4 regions of the Mesorhizobium sp. BR115XR7A genome follow, and region 2 is predicted to be linked to each of the others. Evidence: predicted binding sites of a transcription regulator. Region 2 holds the regulator's gene; each other region holds the start of a gene.
The links. Region 2 encodes PhoB, which activates phosphate uptake and scavenging genes when phosphate is short. Its sites were predicted from a motif close to TGTCATNNANCTGTCAT; they were not measured.

Region 1: a site for PhoB is predicted at 5,205-5,221, ahead of phnF (phosphonate metabolism transcriptional regulator PhnF). Genes of this name have one in related genera too.
Region 3: a site for PhoB is predicted at 6,102-6,118, ahead of LB557_RS16435 (ceramide glucosyltransferase). Genes of this name have one in related genera too.
Region 4: a site for PhoB is predicted at 2,838-2,854, ahead of ppk2 (polyphosphate kinase 2). Genes of this name have one in related genera too.

Annotation. Positions count from the first base shown of each region.
Region 1 covers NZ_JAIUHW010000009.1:42,452-50,270, forward strand. Annotated here, with positions in the region: gene LB557_RS19570 (DapH/DapD/GlmU-related protein) at 1-508, opposite strand, end outside; gene phnL (phosphonate C-P lyase system protein PhnL) at 505-1,212, opposite strand; gene phnK (phosphonate C-P lyase system protein PhnK) at 1,259-2,035, opposite strand; gene LB557_RS19585 (alpha-D-ribose 1-methylphosphonate 5-phosphate C-P-lyase PhnJ) at 2,032-2,943, opposite strand; gene LB557_RS19590 (carbon-phosphorus lyase complex subunit PhnI) at 2,940-4,052, opposite strand; gene phnH (phosphonate C-P lyase system protein PhnH) at 4,054-4,665, opposite strand; gene phnG (phosphonate C-P lyase system protein PhnG) at 4,665-5,126, opposite strand; gene phnF (phosphonate metabolism transcriptional regulator PhnF) at 5,238-5,987, shown strand; gene LB557_RS19610 (zinc-binding alcohol dehydrogenase family protein) at 5,990-7,006, opposite strand; gene LB557_RS19615 (ABC transporter permease) at 7,071-7,819, opposite strand, start outside.
Region 2 covers NZ_JAIUHW010000005.1:233,221-241,039, reverse strand. Annotated here, with positions in the region: gene pstB (phosphate ABC transporter ATP-binding protein PstB) at 1-586, shown strand, start outside; gene phoU (phosphate signaling complex protein PhoU) at 612-1,319, shown strand; gene phoB (phosphate regulon transcriptional regulator PhoB) at 1,339-2,028, shown strand; gene LB557_RS12880 (ROK family protein) at 2,031-3,266, opposite strand; gene xylF (D-xylose ABC transporter substrate-binding protein) at 3,531-4,571, shown strand; gene LB557_RS12870 (sugar ABC transporter permease) at 4,808-6,160, shown strand; gene LB557_RS12865 (ATP-binding cassette domain-containing protein) at 6,171-6,995, shown strand; gene LB557_RS12860 (CHASE domain-containing protein) at 7,136-7,819, shown strand, end outside.
Region 3 covers NZ_JAIUHW010000007.1:68,651-76,469, forward strand. Annotated here, with positions in the region: gene mmsB (multiple monosaccharide ABC transporter permease) at 1-898, shown strand, start outside; gene araD1 (AraD1 family protein) at 1,102-2,094, shown strand; gene LB557_RS16425 (2'-deoxycytidine 5'-triphosphate deaminase) at 2,242-3,336, opposite strand; SAM riboswitch at 3,496-3,573, shown strand; gene LB557_RS16430 (O-succinylhomoserine sulfhydrylase) at 3,630-4,820, shown strand; gene LB557_RS16435 (ceramide glucosyltransferase) at 4,851-6,002, opposite strand; gene apaG (Co2+/Mg2+ efflux protein ApaG) at 6,222-6,614, shown strand; gene LB557_RS16445 (Hsp33 family molecular chaperone) at 6,689-7,720, opposite strand.
Region 4 covers NZ_JAIUHW010000001.1:447,946-455,764, forward strand. Annotated here, with positions in the region: gene LB557_RS02465 (glyoxalase superfamily protein) at 235-777, shown strand; gene LB557_RS02470 (dihydrofolate reductase family protein) at 910-1,554, shown strand; gene ppk2 (polyphosphate kinase 2) at 1,810-2,730, opposite strand; gene LB557_RS02480 (aldo/keto reductase) at 3,013-4,056, shown strand; gene LB557_RS02485 (glycosyl transferase family 90) at 4,081-5,052, opposite strand; gene LB557_RS02490 (glycosyl transferase family 90) at 5,190-6,161, opposite strand; gene LB557_RS02495 (hypothetical protein) at 6,361-6,507, shown strand; gene LB557_RS02500 (DUF982 domain-containing protein) at 6,574-6,807, opposite strand; gene LB557_RS02505 (GntR family transcriptional regulator) at 6,938-7,603, opposite strand; gene LB557_RS02510 (MFS transporter) at 7,719-7,819, shown strand, end outside.

The sequences.
Region 1 (7,819 bases), on a different contig from region 2:
GCTCGGCGGTGCGGCGGTCGAAGCGCTCGCGGATCGGTTTTGCCGGTACGCCGGCGACGATCGTGTAGGGCGCGACGTCCTTCGAGACGACCGCGCCGGCGCCAACGGCGGCGCCGTCGCCGACGGTGACGCCGGGCAGGACGGTCGAGCCGTGGCCGAGCCAGGTGTCGTGGCCGATGATGACGCGCTTGGCGCGGCGCTCGGCGAAGAATTCGCTCTCATGCTCGGCGTCGTCCCAATAGTCGGAGGCGCGGTAGGTGAAGTGGTGCAGCGTCGGCCGCCAGGTCGGGTGGTTGGTGGCGTTGAGGCGCACGCTGGCGGCGATGTTGGCAAATTTGCCGATCGTCGCGCACCAGACCGCGCAGTCCTGCATCATGTAGGAATAGTCGCCGATCTCGCTTTCCGAAACCCGGCTGCGGTCGGCGATCTCGGTCCAGCGGCCGAGTGTCGAGTTGTGCACCTCCGCCGTCGGGTGGACCAGCGGCGTCTCCGATAGCTTCCTGGTCATGCGGCGATTTTTCCCGGAGCGAAGGCGGTGACGTCGATGATGCGGTCGGCCACCGCCTCGCGCACATCGTGATCGTGGAAGATGCCGAGCAGGGCGACGCCCGCCGCCTTTTTGGCGGCGATGAGTTCGATCACCACGTCGCGGTTCGTCGCATCGAGCGATGCGGTCGGCTCGTCGAGCAGCAGGATGGGGTGCTCGGTGATGAAGCCTCGCGCGATGTTGACACGCTGCTGCTCGCCGCCCGAGAAGGTTGCCGGTGGCAGCATCCAGAGTTTTTCCGGCAGGTTGAGCTGGGCCAGCAACGCGCGTGCCTTGGCTAGGGCTGCCTCGCGCTCCTCACCGCGTTCAACCAGTGGCTCAGCGACGACGTCGAGAGCCGAGACGCGCGGCACGGTGCGCAGGAACTGGCTGACATAGCCGATCGTTTGCCGGCGTACGGCAAGCACGGTGCGCGGGCTGGCATGGGCGAGATCGATCAGTCCGTCCTCGTGCCTGACGATGATTTGGCCTTCGTCGACGGCGTAGTTGCCGTAGAGCATCTTCAGTATCGAGCTTTTGCCGGCGCCGGACGGACCACCGAGCACGGTGCATTCGCCCGCCTTGATCGAGAACGAGACACCCGCGACGACAGGGAGTTTGATGCCGTCGCGCAGATGCATGGTGAAGCTTTTGGCAACGTCGGAAACAACGAGTGGGGTCGGCATCAGAAAGTTCTCCAATCGTTGATCGTCGGCGGGACACGCGCCATCATCACACCTGCAAAATCGAGGATACGAGCAATTGCGTGTAGGGCGCGCGCGGGTCGTCGAGGACGCGGTCGGTGAGGCCGCTTTCGACGACGCGGCCATCCTTCATCACCATCATGCGCTGCGACAGAAGCCGCGCCACCGCGAGGTCGTGGGTGACGACGATCGCGGCAAGGCCGAGATCGGTGACAAGGCCGCGCAACAGGTCGAGCAGGCGGGCCTGCACCGAGACGTCGAGGCCACCTGTAGGCTCATCCATGAACACCAGCCTTGGCCCGGTGACGAGATTGCGGGCGATCTGAAGCCGCTGACGCATGCCGCCGGAAAAGGCGCGCGGTTCGTCGTCGATGCGGTCTTCCTCGATCTCGACGCGCGACAGCCAGTCGACCGCGGTAGCGCGGATCTTGCCGTAGTGGCGGTCGCCGACCGCCATCAGCCGTTCGCCGACATTGGCGCCGGCCGAGACCGTCATGCGCAGGCCGTCGGCCGGGTTCTGATGGACAAAGCCCCAGTCGGTGCGCATCAGGAAGCGGCGCTCGGCCTCGCTCATGCGGTAGAGTTCGCGGAACTGGCCGTCGCGCATGCGGTAGCTGGCGGTGCCGGAGGAAGGCAGCAGCCGCGTCGACAGGCAGTTGAGCAGCGTCGTCTTGCCGGAGCCGGACTCGCCGACGACAGCCAGAACCTCGCCCGGCCACAGGTCGAAGGAGACATTGTCGCAGCCGACCCGGGAGCCGTAGAACTTGGAGAGCGCCGAGACGCGCAGCAGCGGTTCGTCGGTCATTGCGCCGGCTCCATGTTTCCTGCGGCAAGATCGGTTTCGGGGGCAAGGTGGCCGCGATGGCCGTCGGCGCGCCGCTTCTCGCAATAATCGGTGTCGGAGCAGACGAACATGTGGCCGCCATGGTCGTCTAGGATGACCTCGTCGAGATAGACATTCTCGGCCGCGCATAGCGCGCAGGGCTGATCGAAAGTCTGCACCTCGAACGGATGATCCTCGAAGTCGAGGCTCACCACTTGGGTGAAGGGCGGCACAGCGTAGATGCGCTTTTCGCGGCCGGCGCCGAACAGCTGCAGGGCCGGCGAGCGGTGCATCTTGGGATTGTCGAATTTCGGTGTCGGCGACGGGTCCATCACATAACGGCCCTCGACCTTGACCGGATAGGCATAGGTGGTGGCGATGCGGCCGTGCTTGGCGATGTCCTCATAGAGCTTCACATGCATGAGGCCGTATTCTTCCAGCGCATGCATTTTCCGCGTTTCGGTCTCGCGCGGCTCGAGGAAGCGCAACGGTTCGGGGATCGGCACCTGGTAGACCAGCACCTGGCCCGCCGTGAGTGGATGTTCGGGGATGCGGTGACGGGTCTGGATGATGGTGGCGGTGGCGGTATCGGTGGTGACCGCGACGTTAGCGACTTTCTTGAAGAAGGCGCGGATCGACACGGCATTGGTGGTGTCGTCGGCGCCCTGGTCGATGACCTTGAGCACATCGTCGGGGCCGATAACCGACGCGGTGACCTGCACGCCGCCAGTGCCCCAGCCATAGGGCATCGGCATTTCGCGCGAGGCGAACGGCACCTGGTAGCCCGGAATGGCGATGCCCTTGAGGATCGCGCGGCGTATCATCCGCTTAGTCTGCTCGTCGAGATAGGCGAAGTTGTAGGTGGCGATGTCTGTCGGTTGCGCAGTCATTCCGCTGCCTCCTTTTTTTCTTCCGCCTTCGATGGATTTTCGCGTGCTTCGTACTCGGCGCGCATGCGACGTACGAGATCGAGTTCGGCCTGGAAGTCGACGTAGTGCGGCAGCTTCAGGTGCTCGACGAAGCCGGTGGCCTGGACATTGTCGGAGTGCGAGATGACGAACTCCTCGTCCTGGGCGGCGGCGACGATATCCTCGCCGAGCTCCGCGGCGCGCAGGGCCCGGTCGCAGAGCGCCATGGCCATCGCCTTGCGTTCGCTCTGGCCGAAGACTAGGCCGTAGCCGCGGGTGAATTGCGGCGGCGCCTTGGCCGAGCCCTTGAACTGGTTGACCATCTGGCATTCGGTGACGCGCACCGTGCCGAGCGGCACGGCGAAGGGCAGTTCGGGAACGTCGAGTTCCAGCTCGACCTCGCCGATGCGGATTTCGCCGACAAAGGGATGGTTGCGGGCATAGCCGCGCTGGGTGGAATAGCCGAGCGCCAGCAGAAAACCTTCATCGCCGCGCGACAGTGCCTGCAGGCGGATGTCGCGCGCCATCGGGAATTCCAGCGGCTCGCGAGTGATGTCGCCGGGAACATGATCGCCAGGCATGTCGCCATCGGGCTCGATCAGGCCTTCACGGGCGAGGATCGCCGAGACGCGCGGCATTGCCTGCGCTTCCGTCTCGCGCTGCAAGGGCTCGGCGACATCGGCGCCAGCGGCAAGTTCAGGGTCGAGCAGCCGATGCGTGTAGTCGAAGGTCGGACCGAGCAACTGGCCGCCTGGCAGATCCTTGTAGGTCGCCGAGACGCGCCGTTCGACCAGCATGGCGCCGGTGTCGATCGGCTTGCTGTAGCCGAAGCGCGGCAGCGTTGTGCGGTAGGCGCGCACCAGGAAGATCGCCTCGATCATGTCGCCGCGTGCCTGGACAATGGCGAGTGCGGCCAGTTCCCTGTCATAGAGCGAGCCTTCGCTCATCACCCTGTCGACGCCGAGCGCCAGCTGTTCGACGACCTGGTCGAGGCGAAGTGCGGGCACCGAGCGGTCGCCGCGCCGGCGGTCGGCAAGCAGGCTGTGGGCGTTGGCAATGGCGGCTTCGCCACCTTTTACCGCGACATACATCTTACGCCTCCATCGTCTTGATACGCGTCGTGCGCGGCAGGCAGGCTATGCGGTCCGATGTGGCGAGGATGATGTCGACGCCGCGCGGAAAGCGCCTGATATTCTGCTTCCACTGCTCGACGAAATGGCGCGGCATCTGTGCCGGCGCGATCGTGGCGCTGGTTTCGATGCCCGGGCCTTCCAGCAGTAACGGAGTGCCTGAAACGAGGTCGCCGACCTGCAGGATCAGCGTCGTCGATCGGTCGGGATAATCCTGCGTGCCCTGCGAAAAACCGTCGAGCGCCATCATCTCGGCCGGCGTGGCAACAAACGCGAAATGCGCGTCGGCCGGCGTGTTGGCCAGCGGCGCGCCTGTGTGGAAACCAAGCCAGGACCCGATCGCGGCGGAGGCATGCAGGGGAGGGTCGAGCCAGAGCGGCGTGTCGTTGTCGCATAGCGCCAGTGCTACGGCGCCCGACGTCGCCGAGAGCGGAGCCGGTGGGCGGGCCAGGGGTGGCAAGGGGTGGACACTGCCCGGCCGCGCTATGGCATCCATGACGGCCCGAAACACGGTCTGAGCGTTGAAGACCGGATCGGCGAAACCGCCCTCGATCGATTGCGCAGCGATATCCATCAATCTTCTCCGCGAACCATGGTGAAGAAATCCACCTTCGTTGCCGCCGTCTCGGCGCGGCGTTTTTCCTGGGCAGCGGCAAGCGCCGACCGCAAAGGCGCGATCAGCCTGGTCTCGACCTCGGTGCGGCGGGCAGGGTCCTGCCAGAGCGCGTCGGCTATTGCTCCCAGCTTCGCCTTCTGCTTGTCGCGGCCAAGCGCGTAGCAATGGCCGACCTGCCCGGATGGCAGCCGGACAGTGGCACGCGTGACGGTCGCCTCGCCGACATTGAAGGGCGCGCCGCCGCCGCCGATGCGGCCACGCAGCGTGACCAGGCCCGTCTCGGGACCGCGCAGAAGTTCGGCTTGCGAAGGCAGGCCGGACTCGTTCCAGAGCCGCACGATGTCGTCGCCGCTCGATTGCGCCAGCGTCGCCATGGCGGCCTTGCGCTCGGCCTGGTCGCGGCCTTCCTGTCCTCGCATCGCCAACTTCCTCTCAGCTAAACTTGTCTATTGATATAGACAACTATACAAATTATACATATTACCTAACGCGAGTCCATGACGGGTGCGTGACAGGCCGGGGGGCAAAACATGATCGGGTATGATGTGGCCGACAGCATCGAGCGGCGCAGCGGCGTCTCACTGTGGCGCCAGATCGCCGACAGGATCCTGCAATCCATCGCCGCCGGCGAGTTCGCCGAAAACGCCGCGCTGCCGCCCGAAGTCGCGCTGGCCGAGCGCTACGGCGTCAACCGTCACACCGTACGCAGCGCCATATCGGCCCTCGTGCAGGAGGGCGTGCTGCGGGCCGAGCAGGGACGCGGCACCTTCGTCCTGTCACGCAAGCGGCTGTCCTATCCGATTGGCGCGCGGACACGCTTTTCGGCTGGCCTGCAGGGGCAGACGTCGGAACGGCACATCGTGCTGCTCGCTTCGTCGGTCGAGCCCGCCAGCCAGCGCGTGGCCGAAGGCCTTGGCCTTGCCAGGGGTGCCGAGGTGATCCGGTTGGAGACACGCGGCGAGGCTGACGGACGGCCAGTGTCGCGCGCCGCTGGATGGTTCGATGCCCGGCGCTTTGCCGGCATCGACAAGGCGATGGCGCAAACCGGTTCTATCACCGCCTCGCTCGCACGTTTCGGTATCGACGATTATCTCAGGCAATCGACCGTGCTCTCGGCGCGCCATGCCGACGCCGCCGATCTCGCCGATCTCGATCTGCAGCCGGGCGCCATCGTGCTGGTCACGGTTGCGGTCAACGTCACACCTGACGGCCAGCCAATCCAGTTTTCGGAGTCGCGTTTTCCGGCCGAGCGGGTGGAGTTGAAGCTGTCGGCGCTGTAGGGCTATCCGATCTCGATCACGGCCTTGATCAGGCCCGACTTTTCATGCGCCCAGCGTGCGAGATCTCCTGGCGTATCGGCCAGCGTGGTGCGGTGGGTGACAAGCTTGGCCAACGGCACGGCACCATTGCGGATCGAGGCCGCGACATGGTCGAAGTCGGCGCGCAACGCATTGCGGCTGCCGATCAATGTCATTTCTCGCTTGTGGAACTCGGGATCGGAAAAAACAATATCGTCCTTGACGACGCTGACCAGCACCAGCGCTCCGCCATGCGCGACGTGGGCAAAGGCCGATTGAACCGATCGCGTGTTGCCGGTGGCGTCGAAGACTACGTCGAAGCCTTCGCCGTCGGTCGCATCACGCACCAGATCGGACACGGGTCCTTGCGAGCCGTCGAGAATCGAAAAGCCGAGTTCACTCGCCGCGAAGACCAGTCTTTCGGTGCTCATATCGAGAAGTGTCACATCCAACCCGGCAATGCGGGCGAAGATGGCGGTGCCGAGCCCGATCGGGCCGGCGCCGATGACCAGGGTGCGGGCGCCAGGCTCGGCCCGGGCGCGCCGGACGGCATGCGCCCCGATGGCCAGGAATTCGACGGCGGCGGTGTCGGCGAGCGACAGGCCGTTGGTGGGATAGAGATTCTTAGCCGGCACCAGGATCTGTTCGCACATGGCGCCGTCGCGGTGCACGCCGAGCACTTCGATCCTGACACAGCAATTGGGCTTGCCGTGCCGGCAGGCGATGCATTTGCCGCAGGAAAGGTAGGGGTTGATGATCACCGGTTCGCCAAGGGCGAGGTCGACGCCTTCGCCCCGCTCGATCACTGTGCCGGAGACTTCGTGGCCCATGATGCGGGGATAGGCGAGGAAAGGGTGCTTGCCCTCGAAGATATGGTAGTCGGTGCCGCAGATGCCAACATGGCTGACCGCCACCAGAGCCCAGCCGGGAGGTGGGGCGCCGGGAGCCGGGTGGTCTTCGACAGCAAGGTCGCCGGGCGAGCGGCAGACGACGGCTTTCATGCTTTGATCCAGTCTGTTCAAGAAATCGCCGGCCCGCGCCAGGCCGGCGATCGATTGGAATGCGTCATTTGCCGCGGCGGCGCAGTCCGTCGAAGTAGACGATGATGATGATCAGCGCGCCGGTGATGATGCGCTGCCAGAACGAGTTGACGTTGAGCAGGTTGGCGCCGTTGTTGATGGTGGCCAGGATGAAGGCGCCAAGCAGCGGCCCGTGCACCGAGCCGACCGCGCCGAACAGCGAGGTGCCGCCGATGACCGAAGAGGCGATCGCCTGCAGTTCCCAGCCCTCGGCCTGGGTCGGGTTGCCGATGCCGATGCGGGCGGCGAGCAGCACGCCGACGAAGGCCGCGCACAGGCCGGACAGCGTGTAAGCCATGTAGATGGTGCGCTGGACATTGACGCCGGACAGGCGCGAGGCCTCGGCGTTGGAGCCGACCGAAAAGAGGTAGCGGCCCCAACGGCTGTGATGCAGGAAGACATAGGCGGGCACACCCACCAGGATCACCATCCAGAACAAATTGGGGATGCCGATAAAAGAATTGCGCGAGAAGGCGGTAAAGCTGTCGCTGTTGATGTTGATCGAGTTGCCGTTGGTCATCAAAAGGCCGATGCCGCGCAGCGAGGTCAGCGTCGCCAGCGTGATGATGAACGGCGGCAAGCCCATCTTGACGATGCCGAAGCCATGGAAAAGGCCGATGGCGACACCGACGAGCAAGGTGATCAGGATGGCGACCGCGATCGGAACGCCGGCATTGATCAGCATGGCGACGACGACGGTGGCGAAGCCGACCACCGCGCCGACCGACAGATCGA
Region 2 (7,819 bases):
CCCCAAGCAGACCGCCGAGGGTCAGGTGCTGCTCGACGGCCAGAACGTTCTCGACCGCTCGCAGGACCTCAACCTGTTGCGCACCAAGATCGGCATGGTGTTCCAGAAGCCGACGCCGTTCCCGATGTCGATCTATGAGAATATCGCCTTCGGCGTCAGGCTCTATGAGAAGATCGGCAAGGCCGAGATGGACGGCCGTGTCGAGCAGGCGTTGAAACGCGCCGCGCTGTGGAACGAGGTCAAGGACAAGCTCAACGCCAGCGGCCTCAGCCTGTCGGGCGGCCAGCAGCAGCGGCTTTGCATCGCCCGCACCGTGGCGGTCAAGCCGGAGGTCATCCTGCTCGACGAACCGGCCTCGGCGCTCGACCCATTGTCGACCGCCAAGATCGAGGAATTGATCGACGAGTTGCAGGCCGACTACACGATCGTCATCGTCACCCACAACATGCAGCAGGCCGCGCGCGTGTCGAAGCAGACGGCTTTCATGTATCTGGGCGAGCTGGTCGAATTCGACAAGACCGAGAAAATCTTCACGTCGCCTCGCGAGAAGCGCACGCAGGACTATATCACCGGCCGCTTCGGCTGATCTCACGCATACGAGGACCAGGATCATGGCCGAACACACAGTCGCAGCCTTCGACGAGGATCTCGGACAGATCAGCAGGCTGATCAGCGACATGGGCGATCTCGCCGGCACGATGGTCGGCGGCGCCACCAAGGCGCTGCTGAATTCCGACAACGCGCTGGCACAGCGCGTCGTCTCCGACGACGCCATCATGGACGCACGCCAGCGCGAACTCGATGATCGCGCCATCACCCTGATCGCCAAGCGCCAACCGATGGCCGACGATCTGCGTCATGTCGTCGGCTCGATCCGCATGGCGGGCGATCTCGAACGCATCGGCGACCTTGCCAAGAACATTGCCAAGCGCGTCGGCTCCGTCGGCCTCACCGCCACGCCGCGCGACCTGTCGCATTCCATCGACTCCATGGCGCAGCTGGTGCTGATCCAGGTGCAGGGCGTGGTCGAGGAATATGCGGCCGGCGATGCCGCCGCCCTCGCCAAGCTCAGGAATGACGACGAACGCATCGACGTCAAATACACCTCGGTGTTCCGCGAACTCCTGACCTACATGATGGAGGATCCCCGCAACATCACGGCTTGCACGCATCTTTTGTTCTGCGCCAAGAATCTCGAACGCATCGGCGACCATGTGACCAACATCGCCGAGAATGCGTATTATGTGCTGACCGGCACGCAACTGCCCGCCAACCGTCCGAAGCAGGACGAGACGGCGATGTCGGTGCCGGCGGCTTGACGGCAGGGATGATCGACCGATGATCGCGCCACGCATCATGGTGGTGGAGGACGAGGAGCCGCTGGGCGTGCTCCTCCGCTACAACCTGGAGTCCGAGGGTTACCAGGTCGAGGTGGTGACACGCGGCGACGAAGCCGAGATACGCCTCCAGGAAAACGTGCCCGACCTCCTGGTGCTCGACTGGATGGTGCCGGCGGTTTCCGGCATCGAACTCTGTCGGCGCCTGCGCATGCGGCCCGAGACGGAGCGACTGCCGATCATCATGCTGACGGCGCGTGGCGAGGAGAGCGATCGCGTGCGCGGCCTCTCGACCGGCGCCGACGACTATCTGGTCAAGCCGTTCTCGACGCCGGAATTCATGGCCCGGGTCAAGGCGCTGCTGCGCCGCGCCAAGCCGGAAGTGCTGTCCAGCGTGCTCAAGGTCGGCGACATCGTGCTCGACCGCGAATCGCACCGGGTCTATCGCAAGAAGAGCGAGATCCGGCTCGGACCGACCGAGTTCCGGCTGCTCGAATTCATGATGCGCCATCCTGGCCGCGTGTTCTCGCGCAGCCAGTTGCTCGACAATGTCTGGGGCGAGACGATCTACATCGACGAGCGCACCGTGGATGTGCATGTCGGGCGCCTTCGCAAGGCGGTCAACAATGGCCGCATGCCCGATGTGATACGCACCATCCGTGGCGCAGGCTACGCAATTCGCGAGGATTGAGATCAGGCCACGTTCTTGCCGGATCTCACCTGCACGCCCGGCGCGAAAATCTCCTGGTCGACGAAGGTGAGCGCGCGCATGGCGCAGCCCTCGCGGATCAGCGGCAATTCGTTCGGCTCTGTATCGAAGGAAATCGATTTCGAATGCTGGCCGCCGGCGGTCTGGGCGATGGCCTCACGCAAGGCCGGCTCGATCAGATCGAAGGCGGCGGCGCTGACGCCGACCATCGCAACCGGCGCCGGATCGATCAGCGCGAACAAGCTGCCAAGCCCATAGCCTAGCGCCTCGCCGGCCTTGCGATAGGCCTCGCGCTCCGGTCCGTCTCTTTCGCGCGCCGTGGCCGCCAATGCGCGCATGTCGGCGTCGCTGACGTCGACCGGTTTGGCGTCCTCACCCATCTGTCCTGCATTACGCCAGATGGCATAGTTGCCGGCATAGGCCTCGACGCAGCCGCGCCGCCCGCAGCGGCAGAGCGCGCCGCCGGGGCGATGGATCATGTGGCCGAACTCGCCGCCCGAGGAATGGGTGCCGGTGAACAGCTCGCCCTTCAGCACTAGGCCCATGCCGATGCCGTGCGAGAGCAGGATGGCGATGAAGTCGTCGCGGTAGCGCTCGGGGTCGCGCCAGCGCAGCGCCACAGCCATCATGTTGCAGTCGTTCTCCATGGTGGCGGGGATGCCGAATTCGGCTTCGAGTATATCGGCGAAGGCAATGTCCGTCTGCGGCGTGATCGGCGACCACAGCATGGCGCGCGCCTCGGTGTCGGTGATGCCCTGGATCGCCAGCGCGATGCGGGCAATGCTGGCGACATCGAGGTCGGGATCCTCGAGGCGGCGCCGGACGATGGCCACGCATTCGCCGATCAGCGCCTCGCGCGACATGGTCAGCGTGTCCAGCCGGCGCTGCTCCTCCGATATCACCTGGCCGGCGTAGTCGATGACGGCGACGGAGAGGAAATTCAGCGACAGCACCACGGTCATGACCGCCGCGGCCTCGGGGTTGAGACAAAGGCCCACCTGCGGCCGGCCGCGTTTCAGTGAGCCGGCCTCGTTCGGCTTGCCTTCGCTCAGGATACCTTCGCCGATCAGATCGGCTGATATCGCCGATATGGTCGAGTGGCTCAGGGCGGTGGTGGCGGCGATCTCAGTGCGCGAGGGCTGGCCACCCCGGCGCACGGCTCCAATCACCATTGCACGGTTGCGCCGGCGCAGATCGTCGTGGCGGATTCCGACCGACATCATTCCCTCCCCGTCGCCGTGGTTCTTGACGCCCCCTCGAACACCTCCGGCAACGGGTCGAATACTGGCAGAAGCGGCTGGGGCTGTCATTTATTTATTGCGGGGCTCGAAAAAAGGCTTCTGGCACCTCAAAATGCGTCAGAATCAATGTTGACAGTGCTCAGGCGATGGACCAGTGTTTTTTCGAGGCTCGAAAAAATAGGGCCTTTGTGCCGGCCTTAGGGCCAGTTTGGTCGCGCCACACGCGGGCGCAGGGAGGATATCATGAAGAGATTCACAGTCGCCATTCTGGCGGGTGTCGCCATGTCGCTGACGCTGGCGTCGGTCGCGCAGGCAAAGGACAAGGTCATCGGCGTGTCGTGGTCCAACTTCCAGGAGGAGCGCTGGAAGACCGACGAGGCGGCCATGAAGAAGGCGATCGAGGCCGCGGGCGACAAGTACATTTCCGCCGATGCGCAGTCCAATCCCGGCAAGCAGCTGACCGATGTCGAGAGCCTGATTTCGCAGGGTGCCAATTCGCTGATCATCCTGGCGCAGGACGCGTCGGCCATCGGCCCGGCGGTACAGAAGGCGCTCGACGAGGGCATTCCGGTCGTCGGCTATGACCGCCTGATCGAGAACAAGGACGTCTTCTACCTGACCTTCGACAACAAGGAAGTTGGCCGCATGCAGGCCCGCGAAGTGTTCAAGGTGAAGCCTGAGGGCAATTACGTCTTCATCAAGGGCTCCGGCGCCGATCCGAATGCCGACTTCCTGTTCTCGGGCTCGATGGAAGTGCTGAAGGCGGCCATAGACAGCGGCAAGATCAAGAATGTCGGCGAAGCCTATACGGACGGCTGGCTGCCCGCCAACGCCCAGAAGAACATGGAACAGTTCCTCACCGCCAACGACAACAAGGTCGACGCCGTGGTCGCCGCCAATGACGGCACCGCCGGCGGCGTCGTCGCGGCGCTGACGGCGCAGGGGCTCGCCGGCACCGTGCCGGTCTCCGGCCAGGACGGCGACCACGCCGCGCTCAACCGCATCGCGCTCGGCACCCAGACCGTGTCGGTGTGGAAGGACGCGCGCGAACTCGGCAAGAACGCCGCCGAGATCGCCTCGCAACTCGCCGACGGCAAGAAGATGACCGACATCGCCGGCGTGAAGGACTTCACGACGCCTGGCGGCAACACCGTCAAGTCGCTGTTCCTGACCCCGGTGGCCATCACCAAGGACAATCTCAACCTCGTCATCGACGCCGGCTGGATCAAGAAGGACGAAGTCTGCACGGGCGTTGCCGCGGGCAACGTCGCGGCCTGCAACTGAGCTTGATCGCCTGAAAAGTCGGAAACGCCGCGGCGTGGAACGGTCAGTGTTCTGAACACTGGCCGTTCCAATTTCCTTGTCTTCGCAATTCCGGACAAAAACCCTTACGCACTTTTCCTGGAATTGCTTCCAAGCCGCGGCGTTTTCCCGACAAGATTTGTGTTTCCGCCGCTGGCGGCTAACTTCTGGGCTCTGGTCCGGCTCCGCGTCAGACGGCAAGCCGCTGGGAGGACATCATGACCGACACGACCTCAACCTCGCAGGCCGATACGGCGCGTGCGTCGGAACTCGGCGCGGTCGCGCGTTTCCTGAAGGCGACCGAGATCGATACCCGCATGCTCGGCATGATCGGCGCGCTGCTGCTGATCTGGGTCGCGCTGCATGTGATTTCGAGCCTGCGTCTTGGTGTCAATCCGCTCGATTTCGACAGCCGCACGTTCCTCACGCCACGCAATCTGTGGAACCTGTCGGTGCAGACGTCCGCGGTCGCCATCATGGCCTGCGGCATGGTGCTGGTCATCGTCATGCGCAACATCGACCTGTCCGTCGGTTCCGCCGAGGGCTTGATCGGCATGGTCATGGGCTTTGCGCAGGTACATTTCCTGGTTCGGTTCGTAGGACTTGAACTCGGCAACCCATGGATCTGGGTCCTGGCACTGGTCATCGGTCTGGCGCTCGGGCTTTTGATCGGCGCCTTCCAGGGCTTCATCATCGCCTATCTCGAAGTGCCGGCCTTCATCGTCACGCTGGGTGGCCTGCTGGTCTGGCGCGGCGCCGCCTGGTGGGTCACGTCAGGCCAGACGGTGGCACCGCTCGACGCCACGTTCCAGCTTATGGGCGGCGGACCGGCCGGATCGATCGGCGCCACCTGGAGCTGGGTCGTCGGCATCGTCGCCTGCCTGGCCGTCGTGTTCGCGCTGTTCAACGGGCGGGTCCAGCGCAAGCGCTTCCGCTTCCCCCTGCGGCCGATCTGGGCCGAGACGCTGCTCGGCGTCGTCACCTGCGCCGTCATCATGGGCGCGGTCTGGCTAGCCAACTCCTATCCATGGCCGATCGGGATCGTGAACCGGTACGCGGCCGCCAACAACATCACCGTGCCGGAGGGCGGGCTGTTCATCGCCCACGGCATCGCCATACCGGTGCTGATGGCGGTCGCCGTCGGTCTGGTCATGACCTTCATCACCAACCGCACCCGTTTCGGCCGTTATGTCTTTGCTATCGGCGGCAATCCGGAAGCGGCCAATCTCGCCGGCATCAACACGCGCTGGATCACCATGAAGGTGTTCATGATCATGGGCGTGCTGGCCACGATCGCCGCCGCCATTTCGTCGGCCCGGCAGAACTCGTCCACCAATGTGCTGGGAACATTGGATGAGCTGCTGGTCATTGCCGCGGCCGTCATCGGCGGCACCTCGCTTGCCGGCGGCTCGGGAACCATCATCGGCGCCATGCTCGGTGCATTGCTGATGCAGTCGCTGCAGTCGGGCATGGTGCTGCTCGGTGTCGATTCGCCGTTGCAGAGCATCGTCGTCGGCGCCGTGCTGGTCATCGCCGTCTGGCTCGACACCGTCTATCGCAAGCGGGTTTAGGGATACGACCATGGCTGACAAAACCGCTCCCGTAAGGGCCCTCACAACTGCGCCCACTGGCACGCCGCTGGTCGACATGCGCAACATCTCGATCGCCTTCGGCGGCATCCGCGCCGTCGACGACGCCTCGATCGATCTTTTCCCCGGCGAGGTCGTGGCACTGCTCGGCCACAACGGCGCCGGCAAGTCGACGCTGATCAAGATCCTGTCCGGCGCCTACAAACGCGATGCGGGCCAGATCTTCGTCAATGGCGAGGAGGCAGCGATTTCCAACCCGCGCGACGCCAAGAAATATGGTATCGAGACGATCTACCAGACGCTGGCGCTGGCCGACAATGTCGATGCCGCCGCCAACCTGTTCCTCGGCCGCGAACTGATGACCGCCTGGGGCACGCTCGACGACGTCGCCATGGAGGCCGAGGCGCGCAAGGTGATGGGGCGGCTCAATCCCCGCTTCCAGCGCTTCAAGGAACCGGTGATCAAGCTGTCGGGCGGTCAGCGGCAATCGGTGGCGATCGCGCGCGCGATCCTGTTCAATGCCCGCATCCTGATCATGGACGAGCCGACGGCGGCACTTGGGCCCCAGGAAACCGCCCAGGTCGGCGAGTTGGTCAGGCAGCTCAAATCCGATGGCATAGGCATCTTCTTGATCAGCCACGACATCCACGACGTGTTCGAGCTGGCCGACCGTGTCTGCGTGATGAAGAATGGCCAGGTGGTCGGCACCGCCCGCACGACTGACGTCACTCAGGACGAGGTGCTTGGGATGATCATCCTGGGCAAATGTCCTCCAGGTGCCATACCGGGGCCGGGCGCGCTGAAGATCGCCGCCTGAGGCCGGTCAGGCCGCTTCGGGCACGCCCCGTTGCCGGTCACGTGATATGCCAGTGATCACGATGGTGTGGCCTGACCATTGTGTTGGCCCGGCGACTTGCCCATAAAAGGTCCTGTTTTGCTCATGGACCGCATCATCCGTTGAAGAAGCTTTTTCCAATCGTCGCGTTCATTGCCGTTGCACTGATCAGCATGACCATGGCGGGGTTCGCTTATTTCGCGACGCAGGAAGCCGCCCGCATCAAGTTCGAAGGGGCGGCCGATGACGCCCTCAACCGGATCGAGAGCCGCATCGACCTGCACCTGTCGCTGCTGCGCTCGACACAGGCCCTGTTCGACGCACGCAACGGCGATATTTCCCAGAACGAGTTCAAGGCATTCTTCAAGGCGCTGGATGTCGGCAACAATTTCGCCGGCCTGCGAGGCATCGGCTTCCTGCGGCTGGTCAGGACGGGCGACGAGGCAGCGGTGGAACGCGACACCCTCCACGATTTCGGCGCCAGTCATCCGGTCTATCCGGATACGACGCAGGCCTGGCGCACGCCGATCGCGCTTTTCGAGCCGCTCGATCCGTCCAACCAGACCATCATCGGCTATGACATGTTCAGCGAGCCGGTGCGGCGTGCGGCGATCGAAAAAGCCATGGCCGATGACCAGCAGCATGCGAGCGGGCTGGTGCAACTCGGCCAGGGCACGGGCGTGGCGCAGACTTTCACGGGCTTCCTGGTCTATGTGCGGCTCAATGTGGAAACCGCACCGGAGGTCATCAACGCATCGCGGTCCTCGACCGCCGGCTTTCTCTATGCGGCCTTTCGGGCCCGGGAC
Region 3 (7,819 bases), on a different contig from region 2:
CGGTGGCGCGCAAGGGTACTGGATCGCCTATCACCGCATACCAAGCTTCATCGTGACGCTCGCCGGCATGCTGATCTTCCGCGGCATCTGCCAGGCGCTGCTTGGCGGCGGCTCCTCGGTCGGCCCGCTTCCCGACAGTTTCAAGGCGCTGAGTTCCGGTTTCATCCCCGATGTGATCGGCCCGCTGACCCTGATCCCGCCGACGGTGAACGCGGCCGGCAAGACCGTTTTGGGCAGTGGCCTGACGCTTCACATGACGACAGTCGTGCTGGGCCTGATCGCGGTGCTCGCCTACGCCTATTTCGGCTTCAGGACGCGACGCAAGCGCGAACTCCACGGTTATGAGGCCGAGCCTTTCACCCTGTTCGTCATCAAGACCCTGGTCGGCAGCGCGCTGGCGCTCTTCCTGGTCTTCCAGTTCGCGACATATCGGGGCCTGCCGATCGTGCTCCTGGTGATGGGCGTGCTGATCTCGCTGTTCGTCTTCGTCACCAAGCGCATGACCATCGGCCGCCGCATCTACGCCATGGGAGGCAACGCCAAGGCGGCGCAACTGTCGGGCATCAACACCGAAAGGCTGACGCTCTGGGTGTTCGTCAATATGGGCGTTCTGTCGGCGCTCGGCGGGCTGATCATCGCCGCACGTCTCGGCCAGGCCGTGCCGGCCGCGGGCCTCGGCAGCGAGCTCGACGTGATCGCGGCCGTCTTCATCGGCGGCGCCTCGGCGATGGGCGGCGTCGGCCAGGTCATCGGCGCGGTGGTCGGCGGCTTCATCATGGGCGTGATGAACAACGGCATGTCCATCATGGGCGTCAATGTCGACTGGCAGCAGGTGGTCAAGGGCCTGGTGCTGCTCGGGGCCGTCATCTTCGACGTCTACAACAAGAACAAGGCTTGAGGGCCGGGGGCGAGGACTAGGAGGCATACGGGTTCTAGATCGCGAGGCTGCCGGCAGCCCGTCGGCACCAAGAAGTCCGGGGAAGGACCAGGCTCGCGAACGCAATCCGGACGAAGCGTTTCAACCGTGGCGCGTTTCCGCGCCGCGCCGGTTAGGATTTGCCCATCGGCAGCCGGATACAGATAAATGAGAGAGGACTGATCATGCTGATCTCGCAGATTCTCGACGACGCCGAGACGATCCGTGTCGTTGCCCGCAGCGGCGGGAAGACCCGGATCATCAACGGGGCGCGCAGCGTCTATTCGCTGGCGATGGAGGCTGCCCGCACCGGCGTCGGCCTGGCCGCCCTGATCGAACGCAAGGGGCTTGGCGAGACGATCGATCTCGACGCCGCCTACAAGCGGGGGCGCCTGCTGTCGCCGATCAACCACCCCGACCCGGCGCATCTGCACTTGACCGGCACCGGGCTGACGCATCTGGGGTCGGCCGCGACGCGCGATTCCATGCACAAGAAGCTCAGCACCGACGGCGAGGAGCAACTCACCGATTCCATGAAGATGTTCCGCATGGGACTGGAAGGCGGCAAGCCCGCGAAAGGCCAGGTCGGCGTGCAGCCGGAATGGTTCTACAAGGGCAACGGCACCATGGCGGTCGCGCCTGGCGCGGCGCTCATGTCGCCGGCCTTTGCCAAGGATGCCGGCGAGGAACCCGAGGTCGCCGGGATCTATGTCATCGGCGATGACGGGGCGCCGTTCCGCGTCGGCTTCACCTTGTCGAACGAATTCTCGGACCATGTGACCGAGCGCGTGAACTATCTCTTCCTCGCCCACTCCAAGCTGCGCAATGCGTCCTTCGGTCCGGAGATCCTGATCGGAGACCTGCCTTCGGACATCCGCGGCACGTCGCGTATCCTGCGCGACGGCAAGGCATTGTGGGAAAAGCCCTTCCTGTCGGGTGAAACGAACATGTCCCACACCATCGCCAATCTCGAACACCACCACTTCAAATATTCGGCCTTCCGCCAGCCTGGCGACGTGCATGTGCATATGTTCGGCACCGCGACGCTATCCTTCGCCGACGGCATCAAGACGGAAGCCGGCGACGTGTTCGAGATCGAGGCCGGGGATTTCGGACTGCCGCTGCGCAACCCGCTCGAGATCGAGAAGCCGGTGAAGGTGTCGGTGAAGGCGCTTTGAAGCCATGAGCGCGTGATTCCCCTCTCGTGGGGAATGGCTGGCAAGCCAGAGCGGGGCGCTGTCCCGCCGATCTAGCAATAGGTTTCAGTCACGCCTTCGTCCCTGCCGGGCATCTCTCCCACAAGAGCGAGGTCGGCAGCTTCGACTTTAGCGCACGGCGCGGAAATGCTTCGACAGCTTCAGGCCCTGCGCCTGGTAGTTCGAGCCGAGATCGGTGCCGTAGAGCGCCTGCGGTCGCTTCAGCATATGCTCGTAGACCAGCCGGCCGACGATCTGGCCGTGGTCGAGGATGAACGGCACTTCGTGGCTGCGCACTTCGAGCACCGCCCGGCTGCCGGTGCCGCCGGCCGCCGAATGGCCGAAACCCGGATCGAAAAAGCCGGCATAGTGGACGCGAAACTCGCCGACCAGCGGATCGAACGGCGTCATCTCGGCGGCGTAGAGCGGCGGCACATGCACCGCCTCCTGGCTGACGAGGATGTAGAACTCGTCGGGATCGAGCACCAGTTCGCCGGCGCGGCTCTTGTGGATCGGCTCCCAGAAGTCGAGGACATCCTGCGCGGCGCGCTTGTCGACATCGACGAGGCCGGTGTGGTGCTTGCCGCGATAGCCGACCAGCCCATCCTTGTCGCCATTGAGGTCGATCGACAGCGCGATGCCGCCGCCGGAAATGTTCGGCGGCTCCGTGGCGACCAGCATCTCGGCACGATGCAGCTCATGCAACTCGGCTTCCGAAAGCAGCGCGTTGCCGGTGCGAAAGCGGATTTGAGACAGGCGCGAACCCGTGCGCGCGATGATCGGAAAGGTGCGCGGGCTGACCTCGAGATAGAGCGGACCGTTGTAGCCGGCGGCGATCTTATCGAACTCATGGCCCCGATCGGTCATGACGCGGGTGAAGATGTCGAGCCGCCCGGTCGAGCTCTTCGGATTGGCCGAGGCCGAAATGTCAGCCGGCAGGGCCAGACTTTCGAGCAGCGGCACAATATAGACGCAGCCGGTTTCGAGGACCGCGCCTTCGGTCAGACTGATCTCGTGCAGTTGCAGCCGATCGAGCTTTTCCGACACCTTGTGGTTGGGACCGGGCAGGAACGAGGCGCGAACCCGCCAGGCCTTTTCGCCCAATCTGAGATCAAGGCTCGCCGGCTGGATCTGGTCGGCATCGAGCGCACGCGGCGACTTCAGCGCGCCGGACCGGAACAGCGCCGAAATGTCCTGATCGGGAAGAATGCCTGTCTGCCGCAAAGTCTGGCTCCGCCCCAAGACTGGTCTCTATTCGTTGCAGGTTCTTGTTTGTTGCAGGTTCTTGCCGCAAAACCGCCGGGCACTTCTGCGGAACCTGCCTTGGTACAAACGTCTTAATGAAGCCGGCAATTGACGCAAGCGTGGCGCGGGTCTAAAGGGTCGTTATCCCGTGGTGATTTGGCCGGTCGGCTTGCAGCCACGTTAAACAAGTCGCTAAAGGACCGTCGGGCCGCAAGGCCGTATGGACCGGTTGCGACTTTCGCGGCCGGTTTTTTTGTGTCTGGAACAAAGCTATGAGCACCAAGAAGCGCAACTGGAAACCTCAGACGGCACTCGTGCATGGCGGAACCCTGCGTTCCGGCTTCGGCGAAACCTCCGAGGCGATGTACCTGACCCAGGGTTATGTCTATCAGACGGCGCAGGCCGCCGAGGCCCGCTTCAAGGGCGAAGAGCCTGGTTTCATCTATTCGCGCTACGCCAACCCGACCGTCGACATGTTCGAAAAGCGCATGTGCGCGCTTGAAGGCGCCGAAGACGCGCGCGCCACGGCGTCGGGCATGGCGGCGGTGACGGCTGCCCTTCTGTGCAGCGTCAAGGCCGGCGACCACATCGTGGCCGCGCGCGCGCTGTTCGGCTCCTGCCGCTGGGTGGTCGAGACGCTGGCGCCGCGCTATGGCATCGAGGCGACCTTGGTCGACGGCACCGAGATCGCCAATTGGGAAAAGGCGGTCAGGCCGAACACCAAGCTGTTCTTCCTGGAAAGTCCGACCAACCCGACGCTCGAGGTCGTCGACATCGCCGCCGTCGCCTCGCTTGCTAATTCGATCGGCGCGCGGCTGGTCGTCGACAATGTTTTTGCCACGCCGCTGCAACAGAAGCCGTTGCAGCTTGGTGCGCACATCGTCGTCTACTCGGCCACCAAGCACATTGACGGCCAGGGCCGCTGCCTGGGCGGCGTCATCCTGTCGGACAAGAAGTGGATTGACGAGAACCTGCACGACTATTTCCGCCACACCGGTCCCAGCCTGTCGCCGTTCAACGCCTGGACGCTGCTGAAGGGCCTGGAAACCTTGCCGCTGCGCGTGCGCCAGCAGACCGAGAGCGCCGGCAGGATCGCCGACTTCCTGGCCGGGCAGCCGCAGATCGCCCGCGTCATCTATCCCGGCCGCGCCGACCACCCGCAGGCCGATATCGTCAAGAAGCAGATGTCGGGTGGCTCGACGCTGATCTGCCTCGACGTCAAGGGCGGCAAGCCGGCGGCCTTCGCCCTGCAGAACGCCCTCGACATCGTGCTGATCTCGAACAATCTGGGCGATGCCAAGAGCCTGATCACCCATCCGGCGACGACCACCCACAAGAACCTCAGCGATGAGGCCCGCGCCGAACTCGGCATCGGGCCCGGTACGCTCAGGCTGTCGGTCGGCCTGGAGGATACGGACGATCTGCTGGAAGATATCGCGCAAGCCTTGAAGGCCACCAAATAGGTTTGGTCCAGGCAGCGTCGTCAGCAGCGATTAGGCGCTCGACGGCGTCTCCTCCAGTTCCGCCGTCTTGGTCCGGATGGTCATGGCGTTGCCGCGCCAGTCGACGGCGCCGTCGAGCCAGCCGCGCGCCCAGATGGCCGGGAGCATGACGTCCCGCGCGACCGTCGCCGCGATCATGCCCGTCGAGACGTGCCAACCCTTGGCCAGGGCCAGAGCGCATTCCGGAAGATAGAATGCCGTCAGCACGGCAATCGCGGTTGCCCAGAGGCTGACGCCGGCGCTCGCCGCGGCAATCAGCGCAAGAGCCAGCGGGACTGCCGCACCAGTCAGGATCTCGGGTGCGAAGAACAGCGGGAAGGTGACGCGGCGCAGGCGCGCCCAGCGGGCCTGGCGCGACCAGATTTCGCCAAACGTGCGCTGGCCGAGCGGCTGCTCGAAGGGGGCGGCAACGAGGTTGACACGCAGGCCGAGGCCATTCACCAGCTTGGTTGCGGCGGCGTCCTCGGCGATCTCGGCGGCCAGCGCGCGTATGCCGCCATTGGCGTCCAGCATCGGCTTGTTCCACAGCATGCTCTTGCCCTGCGCGAAGCCGAGGCCGAGCGCCGCGCCGGCATACTGCCAGCGGGCCTGCAATGTGTTGAGGAAGGCGCATTCGACGTCGGCCCAGAAACCATCTGGCCTGGAGCCGATCGGCGTCGAGCAGACAAGGCCGGTACCGTGCTGCCACGCCGCCATCATGTGCTCGACATAGTCCCGAGGCATCAGAACGTTGGAATCGGCAAGAATGACCCAGTCGTGGCGCGCCGCTTCCCAGCCTTTGACGCAATTGTTGAGCTTTGGATTGGCACTGACACGATCGTCGCCGATCAACAGCCGGGCCGGCACCTGCGGAAACCGGGCAATCGCCCTGTTTATCAGTTTCACCACCGGGTCGTCGGCATGGGCGACGCAGAAGATCAGTTCGTAGCGCGGCCAGTCGAGCGCGAAGGCGCGTTCCAGCGTCTCATGTGTGAATGGCTCGACGCCGCGCGACGGGACGACAATCGACACCGCCGGCGATCTGCCCGCCGGCGGGGCAATCGTGGTGCGCCGTTTCAGCTGTGAAGCGGCAAGCAGGATGCTGGCAGCGTTCGAGAGGATGAGTGCGGTCGAAAGCGAGGCGGATATGAGAGTGAGTTCCATCGAGATCTGGTCACTCCGGAAGTCGGCCCGCGTCGCGGCCGTTTTCAACAGTTCGACAGAGGGCCGAGTCGCCCGGTTCGCGCACACCACCATTGTCGTGTGTCACTTAAATGACATTCTTTGCCGGCACCTGCGTTTCAATCCCAGGCGCGACAAGACGCGCACGTTGACCTGCTCACCGCGAGCGTCGAAAGTCGTCGGATTGTTTTGGAGCCGCTCATGTACCGCGCCGTGACGCGCAACATCGAAGTGCAGGTCAGGCCGTTCTATCTGGAGGATCGTTCAGATCCCCAGGAGAACCGCTACGTCTGGGGCTATCAGATAACGATCGACAACCAGTCTGACGAGTTCGTGCAGCTTCTGTCGCGCTATTGGCACATCACCGATGGTGCCGGCCGGGTCGAGGAGGTGCGCGGGCCGGGCGTTGTCGGCGACCAGCCGGAACTCAATCCCGGCGACAGCTATCAGTACACGTCCGGCTGCCCGCTCTCGACACCCTCCGGGATCATGGTCGGACGCTACACGATGCGCAACAAGCGCGGCGAGACGTTCGACATCGCCATCCCGGCCTTCTCGCTCGATCTGCCGGGGACAAGGCGCACGGTGAACTGAGCGCCGACGGTCGCGCCGCCCCTCATCCGCCCTTCGGGCACCTTCTCCCCGCGGAACGGAGAGAAGGAAAGGCTTTACTGAGCCGCAAACTCGGCTGGATCGAAGTCGTACTGCGTCGAGCAGAATTCGCAGGCGACATGGATGCCGCCATCCTCGGTGCTGTCCTTGATCTCCTGCGCGGAGAAGCCTTCGAGGATGCCACGGATCTTGTCGCGGGAGCATGAGCACTGGTCGGCCACGGGAACGCCGCCGAAGACGCGCACGCCATGCTCATGGAACAGACGATACAGCAGCCGCTCGGCGCCGATGGTCGGGTCGATCAATTCGGTCGGCTCGATGGTGCCGAGCAAGGCCAGGAGTTCCTGCCAGGAATTATCGGCCGGATCGTGGACTTCCTCGCGCGGATCGCCGTCCCCACCCGGCAGGTCCGGAATGCGCATGCGCTCGGGCGATTGCGGCAGGAACTGCGCCAGGATGCCGCCGGCGCGCCATTGCTCGCGCGCGCCGCCGATCCCGGGCGTCAGCAGCTTGGCGACCGAGAGCCTGATATCGGTCGGGATCTGTTCCGACTGACGGAAATAGGTGCGCGCCGCGTCTTCCAGCGTTTCGCCGTCGAGCTGGACGATGCCTTGGTAGCGCTGAGTATGGGCGCCCTGGTCGATGGTCAGCGCCAGCACGCCGCTGCCAAGCAGCGTCTGCTGGGACGTCTCGCCTGCCGCGACCAGTGCTTCGAGCCGATCCGCATCGAAGCGTGCATAGGCACGCAGTGCCGAGGGCGTGGAGAAGTCCGCGACCAGCATGTCGACAGGCCCGTCGGTGCGGGTCTGCAGGATGAACTTGCCTTCGAATTTGAGCGAGGTGCCGAGCAGAACGGTCAGCACACAGGCTTCCGCCAGCAGGCGGGCGACCGGCTCGGGATAATCGTGGCGGCCAAGGATGGCGTCGAGCATCGGCCCAAGCTGGACCGTGCGGCCGCGCACGTCGAGCGGACCGACCTCGAAGGGAACGACGTGATCGTCGCCGGCGTAGCCGAACTCGCCGAGTTTGGGGTGATGTTCAGTCACTTGATGGCTTTCCAACATGACAAAGCTCCAGGGCGCGGCCATGCGGCCCTGGTGGGCACATGCGTCCAAACGCGCTTGATTTGCGTGATGCGGCGCAGATAGGCATCGCGCCGCCGCAGATCAAGCGCCTGGGCATTTCGG
Region 4 (7,819 bases), on a different contig from region 2:
GTAGATGTCACCACTCTTTCAACTGGTCGGCGGTTCTATCGAAAACCCGCTGACAAAAACTGGCGGCTGCAGCTATGATGGAAGCATGGCCGGAAGCGGCCGGCAGCCCGCACCTCGGCCAAGAGGTATGGCGAACGCCTCCTGAGGATGCTTCCTGACCCGTTTCACCGTCGGGCGAAGGTGTCGGCAATGCGGGCACTGACGAAGGCTTTGCCGTGACTCGAGGAAACGGACATGCTTGCCTATCGCGATGCCAAGACGATGGCGAAAGCCATGCGGGAGGCGCTTGCCGCCCGCGACCTGACGATCAGCCACAGCGAGGCCCTTGAGATCGTCGCGCGCCAGTTTGGACTGGCGAGCTGGAATATCCTGTCGGCAAAAATCGAAGCGCCGCCAGCCGGCCAGGGCAAGATCGTGTTTGAACGGACGGCGCCGATCGTGCGCATCTTCGACGTTGCCAAGGCGCACGAATTCTACCTCGGCTTCCTCGGCTTCACCGTGGACTGGGAGCACCGCTATGGGGAAAATTTCCCTCTCTACACCCAAGTCTCGCGCGACAACCTTGTCCTGCACCTGTCCGAACATGCGGGCGACGCGACGCCGGGCGGCAACATGGTCGTCTATATCAAGGGCATCCGCGACTTCCAGAAAGAGCTTGCCGGCAAGGACTACCGCTACATGAAGCCCGGCCTGGAGCATGAAGACGGCCGGCTGACGGTCGAGGTCATAGACCCGTTCAGCAATCACATCCGCTTCATGGAACTGACGGGCCAATGAGGCGGTGGCCGTAGCCTGCCGCAAGATTCGGACACACCTTTTCCGACTCGGAAATACCACTTGCAATTCAAAATCAGTTTGCTAGAAGAAACCACTTGCAAAAGACAACTGGTTCTCAAGGAGGAGGTTCTCATGTCCAAACTTCGCGTCAACGCTTTCAGCCTGTCGCTTGACGGCTATGGCGCCGGTCCCGATCAGAGCCTTGAAAATCCGCTCGGTGTCGGCGGACCGGCCCTGCACAAATGGGCTTTCAGCACCCGCACCTTCCGCAAGATGTTTGGCCAGGAAGGCGGCGAGACAGGCGTTGACGAAGACTTTGCGGCGCGCAGCTTCGAGAATGTCGGCGCCTGGATCCTCGGCCGCAACATGTTCGGGCCGATCCGGGGCGAGTGGCCTGACGACAGCTGGAAGGGCTGGTGGGGCGACAATCCGCCCTATCACGTCCCGACCTTCGTGCTGACGCATTACAAGCGCGATCCCATCGTGATGGAAGGCGGCACGACTTTTTGTTTCGTAACCGACGGCATCCATTCGGCTCTCGAACAGGCCAAAGCCGCCGCGTCAGGCAAGGATGTGCGGGTCGGCGGCGGCATCTCCACCATCCGGCAGTATCTGCAGGAAAAGCTGATCGACGACATGCACGTGGCGATCTCGCCGGTGCTGCTTGGCAGAGGCGAGAACCTTTTTGCGGGCCTCGACATGCTGAATCTTGGCTACCAGTGCAGCGAACAGGTTGCGACGGCACTGGCCACGCACGTGGTGATCAAGCGGGCGTAAGGTGGCGAAACCCTCGACGAAAGCCCCTTTCTCCCCGTCACTATACGGGGAGAAATGTCCGGCAGGACAATGAGGGGCGGCGCTAGCGCTAGAAGATTGCGCTGTCGAGCATGTCCGATGGCAATGTGTCAGCAGAAGAAGATAGCGCGCGCGGGGGTTTATCCGGGCTCAATTGTCAAAGCCAGCGCCGCCCCTCATCCGCCTGCCCGGCACCTTCTCCCCGTATAGTGACGGGGAGAAAGACAAAACTCTCGCTCAATACTTCTCCGGCACGTAAAGCTCGCGCGGCAGCACCTGGCGCTCGTATTCCGGGTTGAAGACGCGCTCCGGCAGCGTGATCTCCTCGTGCGGCACCTCTTCATACGGCAGCTGCTTGAGCAGATGGTCGATGCAGTTCAGCCGCGCGCGCTTCTTGTCGTTACCCTCGACGATGAACCAGGGCGCCTCGGGAATGTTGGTGCGGGCGAAGGTCTCCTCCTTGGCCTTGGTGTAGTGTTCCCAGCGCACCCGCGACTGCAGGTCCATCGGCGACAGCTTCCACTGTTTCATCGGGTCGTGGATCCGCATCAGGAAGCGCATTTGCTGTTCCTCGTCGGTGATCGAGAACCAATATTTGACCACGGTGATGCCCGAGCGCACCAGCATGCGCTCGAACTCCGGCACGTCATGGAAGAACTCCTCGACCTGCTCGGGGCTGGCAAAACCCATTACCCGTTCGACGCCGGAGCGGTTGTACCAGGAGCGGTCGAGCAAAACGATCTCGCCGCCTGCCGGCAAATGCGGGACATAGCGCTGGAAATACCATTGCGACTTCTCGCGTTCGGTCGGAGCCGGAAGCGCCACGACGCGGCAGATACGCGGATTGAGCCGCTGTGTGATGCGCTTGATGACGCCGCCCTTGCCAGCGGAGTCGCGGCCCTCGAATATCACCACCAGTTTCTTCTTGTGGTAGGCGACCCAGGATTGCAGCTTGATCAATTCGGACTGGAGGCTGATCAGGTCGCGAAAATACTGCATGCGATCGATCGAAGGCGGATGCGAGTTCTTGTAGATCTTGGCGATCTCCATCGAGAGGGCCGGCTCCGACATTTCGAGCTCATAGTCCTCGTCGAGCGTGTCGGCGAGCTCGGCTTCAAGCCAGTCCTTGGCAGGGGAATTCTGTTTCAGCTCGGTCATATCAACTGCTCCGCTTGCAAGCCCTGTCGGTTACCACTGGGCGCTCCAAATTGCTGGCCGGCGGCCGGGAATGGAAACACCTGAGCCGACTTCAATATAGGCCGGCAGTGACGGTTTTATTGCAGCACAGGCGCAATTGCCGGCGTTGCAAATTCCGCAATGTACGATCGATCGACCGTCGTCGCATGGCGACAAGCCGGCCGAATTGTCCTACAAATGCGCGGTCGCCTTCCAGGCCTGCCTTGCCGGCACGCCTCTTCAACAAAATCGTGAGGATCTGACATGGAATACCGCACCCTTGGCCGTTCCGGCCTGAAGGTTTCGACACTGACGCTTGGCACCATGACATTCGGCGGCGCCGGGCCCTTCGCCGCGGTCGGCAACAGCGATCTCGCCGAAGCCAAGCGGATGATCGATATGTGCATCGATGCCGGCATCAACCTCATCGACACCGCCAATGTCTATTCCAACGGCCTCTCCGAAGAGATCATAGGCGAAGCTCTCGGCGGCAAGCGCAAGAACGATGTGCTGATCGCGTCCAAGGCGCGGATGCGGATCGGCAAGGGCCCGAACGACGAGGGCCTGTCGCGCCATCATCTGATCCGTGAATGCGAGAGCAGCCTGAAGCGCTTGAAGACCGATGTCATCGACATCTATTTCGTCCACCAATGGGACGGCCTCGCTCCGCTCGAGGAGACCGTTGCCGCGCTCGACAGTTTGGTCAGCCAGGGCAAGGTGCGCTACATCGGCTGCTCCAACTATTCCGGCTGGCAGGTGATGAAGGCGCTTTCCATCAGCGACAGCCGTCACCAGCAACGCTTCGTCACCCAGCAGATCCACTATACGCTGGAAGCGCGCGAGGCCGAGTACGAGCTCTTGCCGATCTCGGTCGACCAGGGGCTGGGCGTTTTGGTCTGGAGCCCGCTCGCCGGCGGCCTGCTGTCGGGCAAATACCGCCGCGACAGCCCGACCGCTCGCCAGCTTGCCGGCTGGTCCGAGCCGCCCATCCGCGACGAGGACCGGCTGTGGCGGATTGTCGATGTGCTGGTCGACATCGGCAAGGATCGTGGCGTCTCGGCGGCGCAGGTGGCGCTCGCCTGGGTGCTCGGCCGCCCTGCCGTCTCCTCGCTGGTGATCGGCGCCCGCAACGACGTCCAACTCAAGGACAATCTTGCGGCGGCGGCCCTGAAGCTTGGTACCGAAGAACGCCAGCGCCTCGACGCGGTCAGCCGGCCGCCCCTGCTCTACCCCTACTGGCACCAGCAACTGACAGCGAAGGATCGCTTCGGCCCCGCCGACCTGATTCTCGACCGCAGCGATATCTGATCGGCGTCAGGCCGAGAGCAAGAGCTAGCTGCCGATAAACCGCCAGAGTTCGGGATCGGGCTCGATCTGGCCGCCGAGCACGAAATATTTGTAGAGGACGAGCAAGGAGAGCGCATGCTCGTCCCGTTCATTGGAGAATTTGCGGCAATAGGCATTGGCTGCGGCGATGATGCGCTCCGCCGCGGCCGGGTGCGCTTCGAAATAGCGCACTTTTTCGCCGAGATCGGCAAAATCCGGGTCGAGCGGCGCATAGTGGACACCGGCCTCGAGCTGGCTCTCGCCGAACCATGTTTCGTAGGTCGGCGGCGGCATCAGACAGAGCGAGTTGGAATTCATGATCCATTTGAGGTTGGTCGCCACGTCATTGCCCTCCAGCGAGACGATGTAGCGATAGCGCAGGTGCTGGCTGATGCTGAGGAAAGGCTTGCTGTACTTAGCCGGTGCGCTGCGCTTGTGCGAACCGACATCGCAGAACGGCAAGCCGCCCGCGACATCCAGGAACCGTGTCCTGATCGGGTTGTTGAGGTCGCCGCGCCAGACCACGGCAGGGCGCTTGTCGGCGAAGGCGACGGTATCGACGGGCATGTGGAAGTGGCGGAATTTGTTGAACTTCATGACGACGGCATTGCCGTTGTCGGCGCGGATCGGCCGGTCCTTGACGAGGGTCGGCAGCTTGGGCACGCCGATGACATCGCCGAACTTCAGGTCGATGAGCAATGATCGATCGAAATAGCGGGCAAATTCCTTCAGGTCGTAATAGTACATGCTCGGTTCAAACGGTATCTTGTCGATGCGCACCGCGTCCGGGCCTGGTGTAAAAGCATCCTGCAGCTTGTTGTAGTGATTCAGTCGCCGGCGCACGGCCTCGTCCGAGAGCCTGGCCTGTTGCAGGCGGCTGGCCAATCGCCTCCGGAAGATCGCCTGGGGCGCGATGTCGCGCATGACGTTCCGCGCATAGTAGAAGACCTTTGCCGTCGTTCGTTGGAGGGTGGCCATGGATTCTTTTGATCAAAGATAAACGCGGTTGAACAAATGACGGTCGGGATGGTTCCCGCAGCATGATTGCCCTACCATCCAGCCACGCATTCCGATAGCGCCCGAATGCGGCTGGCGGCCTCGACCGAGCGCCGCAATTAGCCCGTTATGTAGCGCCACACCTCGGCATCCGGTTTGATCTGGCCCGAGAGCACGAAGTATTTGTAGAGCACCAGCAGGGAGATCGTCTGCTCGGTCTGTTCGTCGTCGAATGTCCGGCAATAGGCGTTCGCAGCCGCGATGATGCGCTCCGCCTCCGCCGGATTCCGCTCGAAATAGGCGACGTGGTCCTCAAGGTTCGAGAAATCCGCCGCGAGCGGCACATAGTGGACGTTGGCTTCGAGCTGCCGCTCCGCAAACCATGTCTCATAGGTCGGCGGCGGCATCATGCAGAGCGACTTCGAATTCATGATCCATTTGAGATTGGTCGCCACGTCGTTGCCCTCGAGCGAGACGATGTAGCGATAGCGCTGGTGCTGGCTGATGCTGAGAAAAGGCCTGGCGTATTCGGGCGGTGCGTTCGGCTTGTGCGAACCGGCATCGCAGAACGGCAGGTCGCGCACGGCTTTCAGAAATCTTGTCCTGATCGGATTGTTGAGATCACCGCGCCAGACAACGGACGGCAGCTTGTCGGCGAACGACATGGCATCAGCCGGCATCTGGAAATGACGAAACTTGTCGAGTTTCATGATGATCGCGTTCTTGTCGTCAGCACGGATTGGCCGGTCCTTGACGATGGAAGGCACCTTGGGGACATTCCTGACGTCGCCGAATTCCAGGTCGATGAGCAGGCCGGGATCGAAGTAGCGGGCGAATTCCTTCAGGTCGTAATAGTACATGGTCGGCGTGAAGGGCAGTTTGCCGATGCGCACGGCATGGGCGCTTGGCGCGAAACCATCCTGCAACTTGTTGTAATAATTCAGCCTGCGGCGCGCCGCCTCACCCGAAAGCCTGGCCCTTTCGAGACGGCCAGCCAGCCGGGCACGAAACAACGCTTGCGGAGCGACATCGCGCGCGACGTTTCTCGCATAATAGAAAACTCTTGCTGCGGTCCGTGAAATTGTGGCCATCGGTCACTTGATCAAAACAAACGGGCGGTTCTCAATTCATTGGCGCCCGCATGTCCTACATCATTGTGGCGCCGATCTGGCAAGCGCCCGCATCTCTTCGATGCCAGCAGCCACGCATTGTCGCTTCGGCTGTTGTGTTTGACGGCTAATGCTCCTAGGCAGGCTCAGGGCCGCAAGGCAGTCACAAAAAGGAGCCGACATGGCGCGAGCACCAAACTACGATCAGGAACGCAAGGAGCGCGACCGCCAGAAAGCGGCCAAGAAGGCTGAAAAGCTGGCGGCCAAGGTTGCCGCGCGCGAACGTACGAAGCCTGAAACCGAGACTGAGACCGAAACGAAGGATTAACGGCATCCGGCCCGCTAATGCGGGCCGAGCCTCAATCCAATTGTCAGTCCAAACCGCGAGCTAATATCAGGCTGGCGCCTTGTCGCTGATGAAAACATCCACTTCCCGCGCCGCGGCGATGAAAGCGCGCCTGGCATTCATTGCCGGCTTGTCGCCGGCGAGCGCGTCGTGACAGGCCTGCAGCGCCGCACGATGCTTGGGGCTGCGCTTGCCGGGCCAGTTGTTGAGGAGGTAATCGGAAGCCTCCCTTGCCGAACGCAAGAGCTGAGTGCTTCCCGCCGTGACGGATTTGACGGTCACGGGTGTTTCAAACCGGTTGTTTTCCATTGCCGCTCTTACGCCATCGGCTTCCTTGAAGCGAGGCCGAAAGTGCGCTTCACGTCAGACCCGTCTGTTTTTCCGGCCAGCGCGCCGCAGCGCATGGACCGCGCTAAGCGGCGACGACGGCAAATCCCCTGGCGCGAAGGCCACGTCGGTCGTTGGCAAGCGACGTCACCAACCGATCACGGCTGCCGACGATGTGGGCCGACAGCAGCCGCGCGGCTTCATCGGCCTGACCGAGGCGTGTCGCGGCAAGGATGGCGCGATGTTCGACCCAGGCACGGCCAAGGGCCGTCTCGTCACGCACTTCCAGCCAGCGGGCGCGCGACAGGCGCGTCATCGCGTCACGAACCGCCCGGAACAGGAATTCGTTGCCGGAGAGCCGCGCCAGCTCGATGTGAAAATCCATGCCGACACGATGCCACTCCTCGCGCGGCGTATCTTCGTCGCAGGAATCGAGCATCGCCTCGATGACATCGATGGCGCTCTTGTCGGCTTGCCCGCACGTCAGCCGCAATGACGCGATCTCGACCGCCTCGCGATAGACCGCGACCTGCTCGAGTTCGGCCAGGTTGATGGGCGAAACGGTCCAGCCGCGCCCGTCCCTGCCGACCAGCCCCTCGGTCTCCAGCCGCAGCAGCGCCGCCCTGACGGGCGTGCGCGAGGCCCCGAACTGGCTTTCGATCCAGCGTTCGGTCAGCCGCTCTCCCGGCCCGATCTCGAGCGCCAGGATCATCTCGCGAAGCTGCCGTTCGACATTCTGCATCTGCGACATCGCGCGCCCTTTCCGAAGCCGCATTGACAGCGGCCGGCGTGAAGTTCATGACGGAGACCAGTTTGGTATCCCAAAATGGTATCCGCAACAAGCGCTGATACCGGGCAGGCAGGGCATGACGCAGGAAGACACGCAGCAAAGCGGCTACAACATTCATTGGCGGCGCAATCTCGCGGTCTGTTTCGCGGGCTCGTTCAGCACGCTCATCGCCATGAC